Regions from separate parts of the Ensifer sp. ENS02 genome, predicted to be linked through region 1. Evidence: predicted binding sites of a transcription regulator. Region 1 holds the regulator's gene; each other region holds the start of a gene.
What was found. Region 1 encodes LexA, which represses DNA repair genes until DNA is damaged. Its sites were predicted from a motif close to TGTTCNNNNTGTGTTCNG; they were not measured.
Positions count from the first base shown of each region.

Region 1 (4,568 bases):
CTCTCTGGGGACACCACCATGCTAAGCCACCGTCCGGCCTTCGCGAAACGCTGCCCGATCCCGTGGCCACCTGTTTTCAGAGGCTGAACGGATCCCGCGCCGATCGCTTCTCGCTCGGTGCACTGAACGGGTCGGCTTTCTTCTCCTTGGACTTGCGGCCCTCGTCGGCGATGATCTCGTCGACCGCCCGCTGGCATTTCATCAGCTCGTCGGCCGCCGGGCCGGTGCCGCGCAGGCTGAGATTTGCGATGACGCGATCTTCAAACGCGATGGCCAAGGCCCGCTTGCGCACGAAGCCCGTCAGGAACTCGGCGTCGGTGACGTTCACGAACAGAAACTTTCCGCTCGCATCACCGGCGGCGGTCGCCGAGGCGCTCCAGGGATCGGTCTTGTCGAAGCGGAAGGTCAGGTCGTACTCTTTGCCGACCTCGAGCGACCTCCAGTCGTCGCTGGCGAAGCTCATATAGAGCGGCGACTCGGAGCCCTTGGGATAGAACCCAAGGCGCAAGGTGACCCCGCCGTCGAATACCGACGAGATGAAGCAGGAGCCCTCCATCGAGGTGTCGGATGCAACGGTCCAGCCGTCGACATCCTTCCACTTGATGATTTCGGACTCCTCAGCCGCGGCCGATCCCGCGGCGATCAGACAGCTTACCAATCCGACCAGCAATCTACGCATGCAAAACCCCCGTTTGCCCGCATTTTGATAGGTCCCCCCGTCACTGTCGAGGGTGCCTAGCCGATCCCAGGCAATATTTTAGGAATATTCACCTCTCTGCGGCAAGCGGACGCGCCCATCACATGGCGAAAGGATCTTTCGACGACTTGGTCTGGCCGCCGCCGGCAAAGGGATCGTTGTTCGGCGCATTGCCACCGGCGCCCGCAAAGGGATCGTTCGCCGCTCCCTGACCGCCATTCGGGATCAAGGCGCTCACCGCCTCCTGGCACTTGAACATCTCGCTTACCGCCTTCATCGAATCACGCAGGCTGAGGCTCGCGACGACGCGCCCCTCGAAGGCCAGCGCCAAGGTGTTTTTGCGAACGAATTCGGTAAAGAAGTCGGTGTTGGAAAAGTTGACGACAAGGGCCTTGGCTCCGGTCAGATCAACACCGAACGCAACGGCCGGCCACTGACGACCACGGTCGAGCTGCAAGGCAACATCGTATTCCCGCTGCGGCTCGATGGATTTCCATTCGGCATTGCCGATCGAAAGAAACGCCAGGTTCGTCGATCCCCGCGGATAAAAGCCGATACGAAGGATAGCGCCGGCGTCATAGCTCGTCGCCGCGTAACACGAGCCTCCCAGGGAAGGATCGGATCCCACCGTCCAGGCGTTGATCCGTTTCCAGATATTCGAACGCCCTTCTTCAGCAGACGCCGCTCCAGCCGTGAGCAACAGGCCGAGCACCACCAACGACAATCTATGCATGCAACCACCCCACTTTCCACGCAAAGTTATCTTTTTTTAGAGGCCTGTCGAGACGGTGAAGGCCCTTCCCCGCAGGGATTTTTGCGCGCCCCAGGCCCGATGCGAAAGCTGGCAGCTCCGATGCATTCTCCGCGCCGGTCCATAAAGAACGGCCGAGACGAGGTTGAGATGGAGCGGCTGGCGCAAATCAGCCACAGCCTGCGGGCAAAGAGCTGTTGAACAAGGCAGAGTGATCGCCATGCTTGCTGGACTTCGGAACGAAAGCGCGGTTCACATCGTTTACCACCCCGTAGTCCCACCCCTTCATCAAGTGGACGATCACCGTGCTTGCCGCCCTGCTTCTCGCTTCGATAGTCGCATCGCCCAATATGCCTGACGTCAAGCTCAGTGCCGCGACGGTGGATGAACTCCAGACCGATTTCGAACGGGCCGTGCCGTGCCATCAGATCGATGGACGCAATGTTTGGAAGGGCGCGCTCGCGTTCTACATCCAGTCCTTCGTTTATGACGGCGATACGCCCGTTGCGACCGATGCGGCCGACGCAGTGCTTCCGGAAGACAACAGCGCCGAAACGGTGAAGGAGTTCGAAGACGCCTGCTCGGCCTCGCAAGCGACTTAAGTCTCTCCGCGAAGAGAGCCGCGATTCGTTCGAATCACGCGCGCGACCGGCCTGCCCGGCGCTGTTTTGGGACGCAACCGTCGCCGAAAACCGCCCCGCTCCCGCAAAAGTGACCAATCGCCCCCCACAGAAGCAGCCAATTGCCTGAATTCACGGAATTTTAGGCACTTGCGGAACACATATGGAACAGATAGTGTCTGTTCTTGATTTGTTTCACGCCTCTGGAGCGACGTGCCATGCTGACCCGCAAGCAACAGGAATTGCTTCTGTTCATCCACGAACGCATGAAGGAGTCGGGCGTACCGCCGTCTTTCGATGAAATGAAGGATGCGCTCGACCTGGCGTCGAAGTCCGGCATTCACCGTTTGATCACGGCGCTCGAAGAACGCGGGTTCATTCGCCGGTTGCCGAACCGGGCGCGCGCGCTCGAAGTCATCAAGCTTCCGGAAGCCTACGCCGCCGGCCAGCAACAGCCGCGCAGAGGCTTCTCGCCGAGCGTGATCGAGGGCAGCCTCGGAAAGCCGCCGGCCGCCGCTCCTGCCACGCCGAAGCCGGCGCCGGTCGCCGAAAGCACGTCTGTTTCCGTCCCGGTGATGGGGCGCATCGCTGCCGGCGTGCCGATCTCGGCGATCCAGAACAACACTCATGACATTACCGTCCCGCTCGACATGATCGGCAGCGGCGAGCATTACGCCCTCGAAGTAAAGGGTGATTCGATGATCGAGGCCGGCATCTTCGACGGCGACACGGTGATCATCCGCAACGGCAACTCGGCCAATCCCGGCGACATCATCGTGGCGCTCGTGGACGACGAGGAAGCGACGCTGAAGCGCTTCCGTCGCAAGGGCGCGTCGATTGCGCTCGAAGCGGCCAACCCCGCCTACGAGACGCGCATTTTCGGACCGGATCGCGTGAAGATCCAGGGCAAGCTCGTCGGGCTGATCCGCCGCTACCATTGAATTCCAGGCAGAACGCCGAATCAAAAGAGCCTCGCCACTGAAAGTGGCGAGGCTCTTTCCATTTAAGGCGACCTGAAATCCAGATCGCTTATTCGTGGATCGTGTATTCGCCGAGTTCGCAGAGATCCTGCGTGTCCTCGGTCGTATCGAGGGCCGAGCCTTCCTCGAACTCGAATCGCATGTCGTATTTGCAGACGTCCCGCCCGTCGGCAATGGTGATCTCCATGCTCTCGCCGGGGTTCAGGACCTGCCGACCGAAAACATCGTCTTCCCATTCATTGACGCCGACCGGCGACGTATAGAAATTCGTCAGTACCGCGCCGGTGTTGTTCTTCAGCTGGAAAACCAGGTCGTCCGCGCGCGCCTCAATAGCGGTCGCAGCAAAACACGCCAACGCCGTCAGGATCAGTCTCTTTTTCATTGATGCCATTGCCTCCGTTCTTAATGTTGACGGACGCTACCGATGCGGTTGATCTCAGCGGAGTCATCGTTCCCCCTCTACCGAATTCACCGAAGCGATAAGATCCGACGGAGGCATAGGAGACGTGGCTTGCGCGGACGTGGGGTCGCGAATATTACCGCGCTGCCCTAAGGCAGAACGTCAAACCAAACTTAACGAGGTGAGATTTTTGGAGGCCTCGCCCGGAATTGAACCGGGGTACAAGGATTTGCAGTCCTCTGCGTCACCACTCCGCCACGAGGCCTCACAGCTCGGATAACCAAGCGTTGGCGCGGATTTAGAATGATTGCAGAAAAACCGCAAGAGGCATTTTCTGAAAAACGCGCCGTCGATTTGCAGGACGGATACTTTCCACAGAACGATCGACGATGTCCGCCGATCGTCTCCCAGCTGATCTCAGCACCAGGGCGTCGGGCGCCCTTCCCACGGCCGCACGAGCCCCTCGGAAACGAGTACACGTCCAAGAGATTGGTCACCGCGGGTGACCAGGCGCAGTTTCTCGCCGGCCTTGGCATCTGATCGCCCTCCCGCCGAGATCAGCCTGAAGTCGCCTGCATTCAGCAATTCGCGCAGGCGCTGCTTGGCGTAGAAGCCGCGCGAACGCTCCTTGTCGCAGCTTGCCTGGCGGATTCGCGGCGCATCGACATCGGCGACGTGGATCGTCTCGCCATGGAAGACGAAGGTCGCGCCATCGATCACGCAGTTGTCGTTGCGAATGCCGCAAAAATAGAACTGATCGGTACGGATGGATGCCGTCTTCACCTCTTCATTCGGCCGCACGAGAGGGGTTGGCGGCGTGACGCCGACATTCACCGACGGCACCGGGGCGGCCAGGGCAACCTTCGTCGCCGGGTTGGGCTTCGGATTCGGTTTGTGCCTATCCGCCTGCTGGGCAACGCGCTCCTGCGCTTCAGGAACCGCGCGCTGAGGCTTCGGCTTCGTTTCCGATCGCGATGCAAAGGCCATGACATCGGAAACCACCGGCCAGTGCCGCAACTCGGCGCGATGGTCGTAGACCATGACGCCGCCAAGGGTGAGCGCTGCGGCCAGATACCACGGCGCCATGCCGCCCTGTTTGCTGGTGCTTCGGCCCGAACTG
Region 1 is NZ_JACVAO010000009.1:320,267-324,834, reverse strand. It holds gene IB262_RS21170 (hypothetical protein) at 77-670, opposite strand; gene IB262_RS21165 (hypothetical protein) at 798-1,415, opposite strand; gene IB262_RS21160 (hypothetical protein) at 1,754-2,050, shown strand; gene lexA (transcriptional repressor LexA) at 2,287-3,009, shown strand; gene IB262_RS21150 (hypothetical protein) at 3,098-3,430, opposite strand; tRNA gene IB262_RS21145 (tRNA-Cys) at 3,640-3,713, opposite strand; gene IB262_RS21140 (thermonuclease family protein) at 3,866-4,568, opposite strand, start outside.

Region 2 (4,568 bases), 240 kb from region 1:
CCACGCCCCGGCACGTTGCCGCCGTCCTTGTCCTCGAATTCGTGCAGCTCGACGTAACGCTTCACCAGCGCGAGGCTCAGGAAGAAGAAGATCGCAAAGGACACCAGCCAGAAGGACAGTTCCGTGCCGGTCGCGGCCGCGCCAGCGACGATGCGTGTGGTGTAGAGGCCGGCGAGCGTGAACACGTCGACGAGCAGCTTGCGCTTCAGCACGAAGGTATAGGCCGTCGTCGCGCAGGCGTAGAAGGCGAGCACCCCGGCAAACTTCCAGGGCAACAGAAGGGTCAGCGCCACGGACGCGATGATGAGGCAGCCTGCAAGCACCAGCGCTGTCGGCACGGACATCTGGCCGCTCGCGAGCGGCCGGTAACGTTTCTTCGCATGGCGGCGATCGTTGGCAAGGTCCGAAAGATCGTTGATGACGTAGACGGCGGATGCGAGGAAGCTGAAGGCAAAGAAGGCGATGATGACGCTGACGATCGCATCGAAGTGCAGCACCTCGTGGTTGAGGATCATCGGCACGCCGATGAGCACGTTCTTCGCCCATTGATGCACGCGGATCGACTTCAGCGGCGCAAGCGCGCTGACCTTGCCGGTATCGAGCCGTTCGGCATCATGGTTGCGACGCCATCTTTCCGCGGCCGCATCGGGCGAGACCACGATCGCGCGGCGTGCCACCTCAAAGACGGCGATATCGTCACGGCTGTTGCCCATGTAGTCGAAGGCGCCGTCGCCGTACCGCTCTACCAGCGCCCGGCGCTTGTTGCTGCTCGTCAGGTTGAGCGCGTCGGTCGAATGCATGACCGAGGAGAACATGCCGACATGGGCGGCAATGTCGTTTGCAACGGACGGTGCTGCGCCGGTCACGAGCACGAGTTCTCGCCCGCTCTTCTTTTCCTCCATGAGCCGGTCGATGACGGCCTGCCGATAAGGCCAGTCTTCCGCACGGCGGCCGGATCTAAGGGCCACTTCGTGCTTCAGGCGTGCCTTACCTTTTGCCAGCCAGCCCAGCATCGGAAACAGCATCAGCGGATTGCGCAGCAGGATGATCGCCGCCCCTTCCCACAGGGTGTCGGCGGCCAGCAAAGTGCCGTCAAGATCCACACACAGCGGAATGTGCCGTGTCTCGGTGCGCGCGTCCATGAAGTCCATCCCAGCCATAGTTGCCGGTATCATCAGGACTTCAACTTTCCAGAGTGGAAACGCAGGCCTTTGTTTCGCTCGCAAATTGGCGGGCTGGTTAACAAATCCGCAGCAGCAAGGTGACGCCTATCGCCTGTCGCGTGAACGAAGCTTCACGCACCAGGCCTTAGGCTCTTGTTTTGATGCATGTCGCTGCCGCAAAACCGCTGCACACTTTTGCGCGACATGCATTAGCGGTTGCCGATCCAGTTCAGCGCATCGCGCCAGTCGGTCATGCGCACCGGCGTTCCGTGCGAGCCGGTTTCGAAAAGCACGAAGCGCGTCGGATAGCCCTTGGCCTTGAGAGAGCGATAGAGCGCCTTCTGGCCTTCCGCGGGATAGACGCTGTCACGGCTGCCATGGCTGAAGAACATCGGCAGCTTCGCCTTGTAGGCGGCACTTTTCGTGAAGTCCGGATCACTGACGCCGCCCATGACCATCATGCCGGAGAGTGCTGCGACGGCGGAGGCGTCGCGCGCGACACCCCAGCAGATGAAGCTTCCCATCGAGGCGCAGGCGAGCACGACCGGACGGCCTCCGGAACGTTCGGACGCGTATCGAACCAGGCCCGCGATATCGGCGGCACCTGCCGTATCGAAGGACCGGACGCTCGGGGCGTAATAGACGCCGCCATTTGCGGCGGCGAGGTTCTTCAGCCGGTTGAAGTTTCCACCGAAGGAAAAGTCGTTGGCACCGAGCCGACGGTCGCCGCCGCGGCCATGGATGAAGATGACCGAGAAGCCGGCGCTGCGATCGGGGCCGACACGGGTCACGTCGAGCGCGCGGCCACCAATATCGAGCGTTTCATTGACCTGCTCGTTCTTCACGCCAAGCGACACATAGGCGCGCTTCACCCGGCGTTCCGGGATTTCGTCGCGTTCGTTGATATCCCGCAGTTCCTGGTAGTCGACCGTCAGGTCGTCACCACCATCCTCCTGGTCGAGCACCTTGGCATAGGAGAACAGATCGTCCTTGTAGGGCTTGAGCGTCTGCGCCTCTGCCGGCGAGGCGGCAATTGCCAAGGCCAGGGCGAACAGGCAGGCACGAAACGGAAAAACAACTGTGGACACGGCCAAATGACGGGCTCCCTCTTTCGCCGCAAGCCTTGCCATTGGCCGCACCGCAAAGCAACACTTGGCCCGAAACACGGCCGTTCGTGCGAAAAATCATCGGCGGCCGGCGCCAGAAATTCTCCTTTTGTTCGCGTATCCTGTGAGAGTCTGGCAGAATTCAGGTGATTCGACCGCCGGGGGATGGCGGCAGAGCCTGGGGCTTGCTATGGCCTCTGGCATTCCCGAACGACAGGAACGATCCGAACGGCCCCATGGACGACAACAGCGACCTCTTCTCAATGCCCGAGCAACCGAAGGCCGTACAGCCGAGCGCCAAGCCGGCCGTGGCTGCAGCCCCCATCGCGCGCGAAGAGCCGCGCCCTGCCCCGAAAGGCAGCGATGGCAGCGATTACGATGCGTCGGCGATCGAGGTGCTCGAGGGCCTTGAGCCGGTCCGTCGTCGCCCGGGCATGTATATCGGCGGCACCGACGAGAAGGCGCTGCACCATCTCTTTGCCGAAGTCATCGACAACTCGATGGACGAAGCGGTCGCCGGCCATGCGAACTTCATCGAGGTCCATCTCGACGCGGACGGGTTCCTGACAGTCACCGACAACGGCCGCGGCATCCCGGTCGAAAACCATCCGAAATTCCCCGGCAAGTCGACGCTCGAAGTCGTCATGACGGTGCTCCATGCCGGCGGCAAGTTCGATGGCAAGGCCTACGAGACCTCGGGCGGCCTGCACGGCGTCGGCGTTTCCGTCGTCAACGCGCTCTCCGACGCGCTCGAAGTCGAGGTCGCCCGCAATCGCAAGCTCTATCGCCAGCGCTTCTCCCGCGGCATTCCGCAGGGCGGGCTCGAGGAACTCGGCGACGTGCACAATCGCCGCGGCACGCGCGTCCGCTTCCATCCGGACCCGGATATTTTCGGACCGCATGCGCATTTCGAGCCCGGCCGGCTTTTCCGCATGGCGCGCTCGAAAGCCTATCTCTTCGGTGGCGTCGAGATCCGCTGGTCCTGCGATCCGTCATTGCTGCAGGAAGGTTCGGAGATCCCGGACAAGGCCGTCTTCCACTTCCCGGGCGGCCTGAAGGACTACCTGGCGGCGACGCTCGGCAAGGAATTCACCGTTACCCGCGAGATCTTCGCCGGCAAATCGGAGAAGGCCAACGGTCACGGTTCGCTCGAATGGGCGGTCACCTGGTATGGCGGCGACCAGCAGGTTCATTCCTACTGCAACACCATTCCGACGCCTGAGGGTGGTACACACGAGGCGGGCTTCCGCATCGCGCTGACCAAGGGACTGAAGAACTATGCCGAGCTGAAGCAGAACAAGCGTGCAGCGCTCATCACCACCGATGACGTGATGATCTCGGCCGCCGGAATGCTGTCCGTGTTCATCCGCGAACCGGAATTCGTCGGCCAGACCAAGGACAAGCTAGCGACAGTCGAAGCACAACGCATCGTCGAAAATGCGCTGCGCGATCCCTTCGACCATTACCTTACCGACAATCCGGCCGAGGCCGACAAGCTGCTCGACTGGGTGGTCGAGCGCGCCGAGGAGCGCGTGCGCCGGCGCAAGGAAAAGGAAGTCAACCGCAAGACGGCCGTGCGCAAGCTGCGCCTGCCCGGCAAGCTTGCCGACTGCTCGCAGAACACCGCTGAAGGCGCCGAACTCTTCATCGTCGAAGGGGACTCAGCAGGCGGCTCGGCGAAGCAGGCGCGCAACCGCGCCAACCAGGCGATCCTGCCCTTGCGCGGCAAGATCCTCAACGTGGCGAGCGCCGGTCGCGAAAAGCTCGGCGCCAACCAGCAGATTGCCGACCTCATCCAGGCGCTTGGCTGCGGCACCCGCAGCAAGTACCGGGAAGAGGATCTGCGCTACGAGCGCATCGTCGTCATGACCGACGCCGACGTCGACGGCGCGCATATCGCCTCGCTGCTGATCACCTTCTTCTACCAGGAGATGCCCGAACTGATCCGCGGCGGTCACCTCTATCTCGCCGTGCCGCCGCTCTATCGCATCAGCCAGGGCGCAAGGACGCTCTATGCACGGGATGACGCGCACCGCGAGGAGCTGATGCGCACCGAGTTTGCCGGTCGCGGCAAGGTCGAGATCGGCCGCTTCAAAGGTCTCGGCGAGATGCTGCCGGCGCAGCTCAAGGAAACGACGATGGATCCGAAATTCCGCACGCTGCTCAAGGTCGAGATCGACGATGTCGATTTCGAGGGCACGCGCGAAGCGGTCGACAACCTGATGGGCACGAAGGCGGATGCCCGCTTCCGCTTCATCCAGGAGCGCGCTGTCTTTGCGGACAACCTGGACATCTGAGC
Region 2 is NZ_JACVAO010000009.1:81,028-85,595, reverse strand. It holds gene IB262_RS20000 (UbiA family prenyltransferase) at 1-1,142, opposite strand, end outside; gene IB262_RS19995 (alpha/beta fold hydrolase) at 1,373-2,293, opposite strand; gene parE (DNA topoisomerase IV subunit B) at 2,506-4,566, shown strand.
Region 2: parE (DNA topoisomerase IV subunit B) is a predicted target of LexA. The motif match lies at 2,369-2,386, and genes of this name have one in related genera.

Region 3 (4,568 bases), on a different contig from region 1:
CGGGCTGCGTCCGGTGTCAGCGGCGCGATGTTGATGACCGAACGCACGCCCTTCTGTTTGGCGGCGGTGAGCGCCTTCTCGACCGAAGCGGCCGGAATTTCGAGCTGCAGCATCAAGGTATCGCTGGGCTTCATGCCGTCGACGGCCTTCACCGCATCGGCTTCATCGACCGTCGCATTGGCGCTGGCGACGACGACGATGACATTTTCGCCGTCACCGCCGACGAGGATATGGGCGGTGCCGGTCGGCTCGCTGACCGTCTTGGTCAACGACAGGTCGGTGCCCGCACCCTTCAACAGCTCGAGCGCGCCGTCAGCAAAGCTGTCCTTTCCTACCGCGCCTGCCATCTGCACCGTCGCGCCGGCACGCCGTGCGGCCAGCGCCTGGTTTGCGCCCTTACCGCCGGCGGCGGTCGAGAAGCTGGTGCCGGCGACGGTTTCGCCGGGCTTCGGAAGGCGTGCGGTGGTGGCGATCAGATCCATGTTGATGGACCCAAAAACAGTAATCATGTGAAACTATCCTGTCGGCTTTGCGAATTGGGCCGGAGAGTGCCCGACAGCCTCAGTCCTCGTCAACCACCCGCAGGCGCAATTGCCCGACCCGATTGTCGACCGCGGCACGTGGTTCGTCCGCGTCCCGTGTGCCGCCTTCCGCTTGCAGCTCTAGGGCCTCGATCTTGGCCCCGCGGCGGGTGAGCTTGCTGGAGGAAACGAGGATGTCCTCGACATCCTTCTGGCTCATGGCGAAATGGCCCTGCAGCTTGCGCACGCGCTCGTCGAGACGGCCGAGATCCTCCATCAGCCGCGCGACTTCGCCCTGGATCAGGTGCGCCTGCTCGCGCATGCGCGCATCCTTGAGGATTGCCTGGATCACCTGGATCGACAACAGCAGCAGGGAGGGCGAGACGATGACGATCCGCTGGCGATGCGCCTTTTGCACGATCGCTTCGAAATGCTCGTGGATCTCCGCAAAGATCGATTCCGAGGGTACGAAGAGGAAGGCGGTGTCCTGCGTCTCGCCCGGGATCAGATACTTGCCGGCGATGTCGCGCACGTGCGTTTCCATGTCGCGGCGAAAGAGTTGGGCGATCTGCTGGCGCCGCTCCGGGGTCGGAGCATCCCGCATCGCGTTCCAGGCTTCGAGCGGAAATTTGGCGTCGATGACCAGCGGCGGCTGGCCGTTTGGCATGCGGATGGTGCAGTCGGGCCGCACCCCGTTCGACAGCGTCGCCTGGAATTCGAAGGCACCCATCGGCAGCCCGTCGGCGATAATCGCTTCCATGCGCGACTGGCCGAAGGCGCCGCGCGTCTGCTTGTTCGATAGAATCGCCTGAAGTCCGGCCATGTCCTTGGCGAGAGACTGGATGTTGTTCTGGGCCGTGTCGATGACCGCGAGGCGCTCCTGCAGCCTGCGCAGGTTCTCGTGTGTCGCCTTGGTCTGCTCGCTGATCGAGGCGCCGATGCGATGGGTCATGCCGTCGATGCGCTGGCTGAGTGTCTGGTTGAGCTCCGCCTGCCGGGCGCCGAACACCTCGGCCATGGCCGCGACCCGCCCTTGCATCTCCGTCTGTGCTGCCAGCAGCATTGCCATCTGTTCCTGCCGCTCGTCGTCGCGGGGATTGCGCCGGCGCGAGAGCGCCATCAGGCCGGCAACAGCCAGCACAAGGCCGGCGGCAATCGCCAGATGGCCCAGGGTAATCGGCAGGGTGCCGATGAAAAACAACGGTTGGGCGAAGGGAAGGGGCGCGGGTTCCATGCGCCAAACCTAACAGATTCTCTCGCGAAGTGTAGATCAAAACAAGAACATATGTGCGCGGCGGTTAACGCCCGACGAGGGACGAGCGGGTGCCGCAGGTGGCAAGGCAATTTCCTTGCGCGTCGATGGAAAGATCGGCTATGGGAGCATCATGACCATCAAGCCGCTTATCATCCTTCCCGATCCTGTGCTTCGCCAGGTTTCAACGCCGATCGAAGCCGTCGACGCGGACGTCCGCCGTCTGGCCGATGACATGCTCGAAACCATGTACGATGCCCCCGGCATCGGCCTTGCCGCGATCCAGGTCGGCGTCGCCAGGCGCATGCTGGTGCTCGACGTTTCGAAAGAGGGCGACGAGAAGACGCCGCTTGTCTTCATCAACCCCGAGATCGTCGCTTCGTCCGACACCTATTCGGTTTACGAGGAAGGCTGCCTGTCGATTCCGGACTACTACGCCGAGGTCGAGCGCCCCGCCGTCATCACCGTCAAGCACCTCGACCGCGACGGCAAGGAACAGACGATCGAGGCCGAAGGCCTGCTCGCCACCTGCCTGCAGCACGAGATCGACCACCTGAACGGCGTGTTGTTCATCGACCACATCTCCAAGCTCAAGCGCGACATGGTGATCCGCAAGTTCACCAAGGCTGCCAAGACGCGCGGCGCAAAGGCGATCTGAGCCTTCGATCGCGGAAGATCACGCGAAATTTTGAAGGCGGGAACCCATTGAATATTCCAGGAAGAGCGTGAAACGGCTTTCCTGGAATTGTCCTGTTTTTAGAGAATGAGATCATTTCGCCGTTTCCCCGCATGAAGTGATCTGAAAGGACGGAGTTACCGCCTTGTCGCTTCGCATCATCTTCATGGGCACACCGGAATTTTCGGTGCCGACACTGGCGGCACTTGCCGAGGCCGGTCATCAGATCGTCGCCGTCTACACCCAGCCACCGCGGCCGGGTGGCCGCCGCGGGCTCGATCTGCAGAAATCGCCGGTGCACCAGGCGGCCGAGCTTCTGGGCATTCCGGTGCTGACGCCAGTCAACTTCAAGGACGAGGCGGACCGCCAGACCTTCCGTGATTTCGACGCCGACGTCGCCGTCGTCGTCGCCTATGGCCTGCTTCTGCCTGAGGCCATCCTCACCGGCACCAAGCTCGGCTGCTACAACGGCCACGCCTCGCTGCTGCCGCGCTGGCGCGGTGCAGCCCCAATCCAGCGCGCGATCATGGCCGGCGATCATGAGACCGGCATGATGGTGATGAAGATGGAAAAGGGGCTCGATACCGGCCCGGTCGCCCTCACCAAGACGGTCCAGATCGGCGAGACGATGACAGGTGGCGAGCTACACGACCGACTGATGCAGGTCGGCGCCAGTCTGATGCGGGAAGCGATGGCAAAACTCGAGGCCGACGATCTGCCGCTGACGGTCCAGGCCGAGGACGGCGTCGTCTACGCCCAGAAGATCAGCAAAACGGAAACCCGCATCGATTTCGCCCGTCCCGCCCGCGAGGTCCACGACCATATCCGCGGCCTGTCGCCATTTCCGGGCGCCTGGTTCGAACTTGAGATCGCCGGCAGGCCGGAGCGCATCAAGGTTCTGAACTCGGAGCCCGCTTCCGGCGAGGCCGAGGCCGGCACGGTGCTCGACGATAATCTGACGATTGCCTGCGCCGAGGGCGCCGTTCGGCTCACCCGCCTGCAGCGCGCCGGCGGCAAGGCGTTGGGTGCGGCCGACTTCCTGCGCGGAACGCCGGTTGTGCCCGGCACGAGGGTCGGCTGATGCCGCGGTTCAAGCTGACCGTCGAATATGACGGCTCGGACTATGTCGGCTGGCAGCGGCAGGACAACGGCGAGTCCGTGCAAGGGGCGATCGAAAAGGCGATCCTGTCGCTGACCGGAGAGACCGTGTCGATCCGCGGCGCCGGCCGCACCGATTCCGGTGTGCACGCCAGTGGCCAGGTGATGCATGCGGATCTCACGCGTCCGTGGAAGCCCTACACGCTGCGCAACGCGCTAAATGCCCATCTGGGGCTTGCGGGCGAGCGGGTGGCGATCCTCGAGGCCGAGGAAGTGTCCGAGGAATTCGACGCGCGCTTCTCGGCGCTGCGCCGCCACTATCTCTACCGCATTATCTCGCGGCCCGCGCCGCTGGCGCTTGAAGCCCGGCGCGCCTGGTGGGTGCCGAAGCCGCTCGACCATGAAGCCATGCATGCAGGCGCCCAGCGCCTCGTCGGCCATCATGACTTCACCACCTTCCGCTCCGCCCATTGCCAGGCGGCGAGCCCGGTGCGCACGCTCGATCGGCTGGACGTCGCGCTTGTCGCCGGCGTCATCGAGATCCGCGCAACGGCGCAGAGCTTCCTGCACAACCAGATCCGCTCCTTCGCCGGCTCGCTGAAGCTGGTGGGCGAAGGCAAGTGGACGCCGGATGATCTGCAGGCAGCGCTCGAGGCCCGCAACCGCAAGGCCTGCGGCCCCGTGGCGCCGCCCGATGGGCTTTATTTCCTTCAGGTGGATTACTGATCCTGAAGTCCTAGCTTGTCGGGATCAGACCGAAGAAGCGCTGCAAGAGATCGCCGATCATCATCGACGGCAACAGGAACAGTGCCGTCAGCGCCGAGGCAAGCAGCGTCTGGTTGCCGGTCACCATGCGCAAGAGCCGGAAGAGCACCGCAACGCTGATGACGAGCAGCGTCAACCAGATGAAGCTCGTCAGCCCCTGGCTCCCGGGAATGACGACACGGATCGCCGCCGGCACCGCCATGGCGTAGGAGAGCGGAACCGAGAGCCAGTTTGTGGTAACGACGATCGGTACCAC
Region 3 is NZ_JACVAO010000003.1:361,784-366,351, forward strand. It holds gene IB262_RS09075 (ribokinase) at 1-509, opposite strand, end outside; gene IB262_RS09080 (DNA recombination protein RmuC) at 562-1,755, opposite strand; gene def (peptide deformylase) at 1,907-2,431, shown strand; gene fmt (methionyl-tRNA formyltransferase) at 2,595-3,530, shown strand; gene truA (tRNA pseudouridine(38-40) synthase TruA) at 3,530-4,273, shown strand; gene IB262_RS09100 (hypothetical protein) at 4,284-4,568, opposite strand, start outside.
Region 3: IB262_RS09080 (DNA recombination protein RmuC) is a predicted target of LexA. The motif match lies at 1,788-1,805, and genes of this name have one in related genera.

Region 4 (4,568 bases), on a different contig from region 1:
GCGGTTGCCACAGCGTCGAGGCCGTCGGCGTGGCGCTCAATGCCGGAACCAATTGCGGCTCATGCCGCGCCGAAATCAGGGGGATCATCGATGGATGTCTTGCAGCAGCCGCAGAGTGACGGACCCGCCCGCATGGAGGCGCTCGCCAAGCTGCCCGTCTTCTGGGCGCTGGAGGGCCGGCGCGTCGTGGTGGCCGGTGCAACGGACGGAGCGATGTGGAAGGTCGAGCTTCTGGCCGCCTGCGGCGCCCGCGTCGACCTTTACGCTGAAGGGAACGACGAGGCGCTCGCGGCATTTGCCGGCCGTACCCCGCAACACCCCACCGCCAGCGTCACGCTAAACCGCCGGCACTGGGCGCCCGCCGATCTTGACGGTGCCGCGCTCGCCGTCGGCGATTGCGAGGACCAGGCGGAGGCGCGGGCATTCTTCGCCGCCGCCCGCGCGGCGGGCGTTCCGGTCAACGTCATCGACCAGCCGGACTTCTGCGAGTTCCAGTTCGGCTCGATCGTCAACCGCTCGCCCGTCATCGTTGCAATCTCGACCGATGGCGCCGCCCCGATCCTCGCCCAGACGATCCGCCGCAAGATCGAGACGCTGCTGCCGAAAAGCCTGAAGGCCTGGGCAGCGCTGGCCCAGTCTCTTCGTGGAGCGGTGAACCGCCGGATCGAACCCGGTCCCCGGCGCCGCCTCTTCTGGGAACGTTTTGCCGATCGCGTCTTTTCGACCATGGATACGCCGGAGGAGGGCGTAGGCGGGGTGCTTTTTGCTGATGCCGAAAGGCTCGCGGGAGCCCCCGCCATCGGTCACGTGACTTTGGTCGGCGCGGGACCGGGCGATGCCGAACTCCTGACGCTGAAGGCCGTGCGCGCGCTGCAAGCGGCCGATGTCATCCTTTTCGACGACCTCGTTTCTTCAGACGTGCTCGAACTCGCCCGGCGGGAGGCAAAGCGCATGCTCGTCGGAAAGCGCGGCGGCCGCGAAAGCTGCCGGCAGGAAGACATCAACGCCATGATGGTCAAGCTCGCCAAGGCTGGGAAACGCGTGGTGCGGCTGAAATCCGGCGACCCCATGGTTTTCGGCCGGGCCGGCGAGGAAATCGCCCATCTCGACCGCGAGAACATTTCCGTCGACGTTATCCCCGGCATCACTGCCGCAAGCGCCATGGCCTCCCGTCTCGGTCTGTCGCTGACCCATCGCGACTATGCCCAGTCGCTTCGGCTGGTGACCGGTCATTCCCGCCACGGCGGCCTGCCCGATGATGTCGACTGGGGAGGCATTGCCGATCCGCGCAGCACGGCGGTCTTTTACATGGGTGGCCGAACGGCGGGGCTGATTGCCGAAAAGCTTATCGGCGAAGGCCGTTCACCTGAAACACCGGCCGTGATCATGAGCGATGTCAGCCGTCCGACGGAACGCAGCTGGCGCGGCGCGCTCGCGACAATCCCCTTGGGCATAGCGGAGATCGGCTACGACAACCCGGTCCTCATCGCTGTCGGCGACGTGTTTTCGGCCCGAGACAAGCAGGCCGGATCGATCGAGTCCACTCTCGCAGGAGCATGCTGATGGGCATCTCCCTGGTGTTCATCGTTCTCGCCATCGGCCTCAGCTGGCCGCGTTTCAGGCTCATCTTCCTGGCTCAATCGAACGCTGCGCTGGCCGCAGCGCCCCTCACCATGGTTGCGAGTGCCGTGAACCTCTGCGCCATCGGCCTCGCTGTTGCAGAACACGGTCTGCTTTTCGGCGGATTGCTCATCGCCGGCGGTATGTTCTTCGCGAAAATAATGCAAGCCGTGCCTTCAACGCCGGGCATCTTGGCTTCAGCCCTGTGCCTTGCCGCCTACATCGAAATGACGATGACGGTCGTGGCGTGACGAGCTCAATGCTGCCCCTGAACAGACACCAGCGTCTGCTGACGCGCCAAGGGATATTCGAAGGCGTCGCCTCGTATCGACGTCCCGAATATCCCAAGGTCGCCACCGTAGGCTGGTTCTAAGCGCGCAGGCAGATCACGGCCATCTCCCAATTGAGGAATGAATGCCTGTACCGAACAAGTAAAGCCGCTGCCCCGCGGCCGACATCAGTCGACTGCCGTTTCCGATCCATCGCCGCTTTCGTCGAGTACGACCGTCTCGCCGAGCGGGGTCGCTGCAATTGACCTGATCTCTTGGGCGAGCGACGCCAGCTTGCGCGCAATCTCCTGCAATTCGGCGGTCGAGCCGGTGGCCTCGCAGGTATTTTCAACGCTCCGTTCGTCCATGTGCTCTTCCTCTTTCGAGTGGACGCAGGAGCGGAGCATATTTCTAATCTACTATATAAGGCCACAAGCCGTCGCGCGTTCTTCGTGCGGCGCACAGCCATAGGTATAGGCCGATCGATAAGCCGGCGATCACCCGCGACAGATCTCGATCCACGGCCGATTGGCCTTACCTGCAGCAATCAAGCCTATCGGCGATCTCGCAGGTCATCAAAACCTTGGAAGAGTGACATTCCGACGTTGCAGGAGCGAAAACTCGGCGACGTCAGGGTTTTCATCTGGATGCTAAATTGCTAGTTCTTTCTTTGTTCCTGCCCGACTCTTGGATGCAAATCGATGCGGGCAGTGACTGAGTGCGACGAAAACGAACGGGAACGCATGAGCGCCGCCTATCTCGAAAAACTCAATGACCGCCAGCGTGAGGCGGTCGAGCACGGTATCGGCTTGCCGGAAGGACAGGTCGGCGGCCCGCTTCTCATCATCGCCGGTGCCGGCTCCGGCAAGACGAATACGCTCGCCCACCGCGTCGCGCATCTCATCGTCAACGGTGCCGATCCGCGCCGCATTCTGCTGATGACCTTTTCTCGACGCGCAGCAGCCGAGATGACCCGCCGGGTCGCGCGCATCTGCCGCCAGGTCCTTGGCGACAACGCTGCAGTCATGACGGACGCGCTCTCCTGGGCCGGCACCTTCCATGGCATCGGCGCCCGGATCCTGCGCATCTACGCCGAACAAATCGGTCTCGGCCCGGATTTTACGATCCACGACCGGGAGGACAGCGCCGATTTGATGAACCTCGTGCGCCACGAGCTCGGCTTCTCGAAGACGGAAAGCCGCTTCCCGACAAAGGGAACGTGCCTTTCGATCTATTCGCGCGTCGTGAACTCTGAAAGCTCGATTGGCGACGTATTGAAGTCGGCCTATCCCTGGGTCACCGGCTGGGACGAACAGCTCAAGGCGCTGTTTGCGGCTTACGTCGATGCCAAACAGGCGCAGAACGTGCTCGATTATGACGATCTCCTGCTCTACTGGGCGCAGATGGTTTCCGATCCGGAGCTTGCCGAAGATATCGGCGGACGCTTCGATCATGTTCTTGTCGACGAGTATCAGGACACCAACAGGCTGCAGGCGTCGATCCTGATGTCGCTCAGACCGGGCGGCCACGGATTGACGGTCGTTGGCGACGACGCCCAGTCGATCTATTCTTTCAGGGCTGCGACGGTTCGCAATATTCTCGATTTCCCGAACGCCTTTTCGCCCGAGCCTGCCGACGTCATCACCCTCGACCGGAACTACCGCTCGACGCAGCCGATCCTCGCCGCTGCGAACGGCGTGATCGGCCTGGCGCGGGAGCGATTTACCAAGAACCTCTGGACGGACAGGCAATCGGAGCAGCGCCCGTTGCTCGTCGCCGTCAAGGACGAAGCGGATCAGGCCGCCTACATCGTGGAGCAGGTTCTCGCTGGCCGCGAGATCGGTATCGCCTTGAAGCAGCAGGCGGTGCTTTTTCGCTCGTCCAATCACAGCGGAACGCTCGAAGTCGAACTCACCCGCCGCAACATTCCGTTCGTGAAATTCGGTGGCCTGAAGTTTCTCGACAGCGCCCATGTGAAGGACCTGCTCGCAGTCCTGCGCTTCGCGCAGAACCCGCGTGATCGCGTCGCAGGTTTCCGGTTGCTGCAGATGCTGCCCGGTATTGGCCCACAGACCGCTGGAAAGATCCTCGATGCGATCGCCGCCGATCCGGAACCACTCGCGGCTCTTGCTGAGATCCCGCCTCCCGCCAAGACCGGCGAGAACTGGACCGGCTTCGTCGACCTGGTGTCCGGTCTGCGACGGGCCGAGCCTGGATGGCCGCAGGAGATTGGCGCTGCGCGCGCCTGGTATGAGCCCCATCTTGACCGGATCCATGAAGACGCCGACACGCGCAAGGCCGACCTGCTGCAGCTCGAGCAGATTGCCGGCGGCTACCAGAACCGCGAACGTTTCCTGACCGAGCTGACCCTTGACCCGCCCGATGCCACGAGCGACCAGGCGGGCGTGCCGCTGCTCGACGAGGACTATCTGATCCTGTCGACCATCCATTCGGCGAAGGGCCAGGAATGGCGCTCGGTCTTCATGCTCAACGTCGTCGACGGCTGCATTCCGTCCGATCTCGGCGTGGGTACAACTGCCGAACTCGAAGAGGAGCGGCGGCTGCTCTATGTCGGCATGACACGGGCACGCGATCATCTCTCCCTGGTGACGCCGCAGCGCTTCTTCACCCACGGCCAGAACGCCCAGGGCGACCGGCATGTCTACGCCTCGCGAACCC
Region 4 is NZ_JACVAO010000004.1:121,349-125,916, forward strand. It holds gene IB262_RS10180 (nitrate reductase) at 1-119, shown strand, start outside; gene cysG (siroheme synthase CysG) at 91-1,563, shown strand; gene IB262_RS10190 (hypothetical protein) at 1,557-1,871, shown strand; gene IB262_RS10195 (hypothetical protein) at 2,078-2,257, opposite strand; gene IB262_RS10200 (ATP-dependent helicase) at 2,633-4,568, shown strand, end outside.
Region 4: IB262_RS10200 (ATP-dependent helicase) is a predicted target of LexA. The motif match lies at 2,550-2,567, and genes of this name have one in related genera.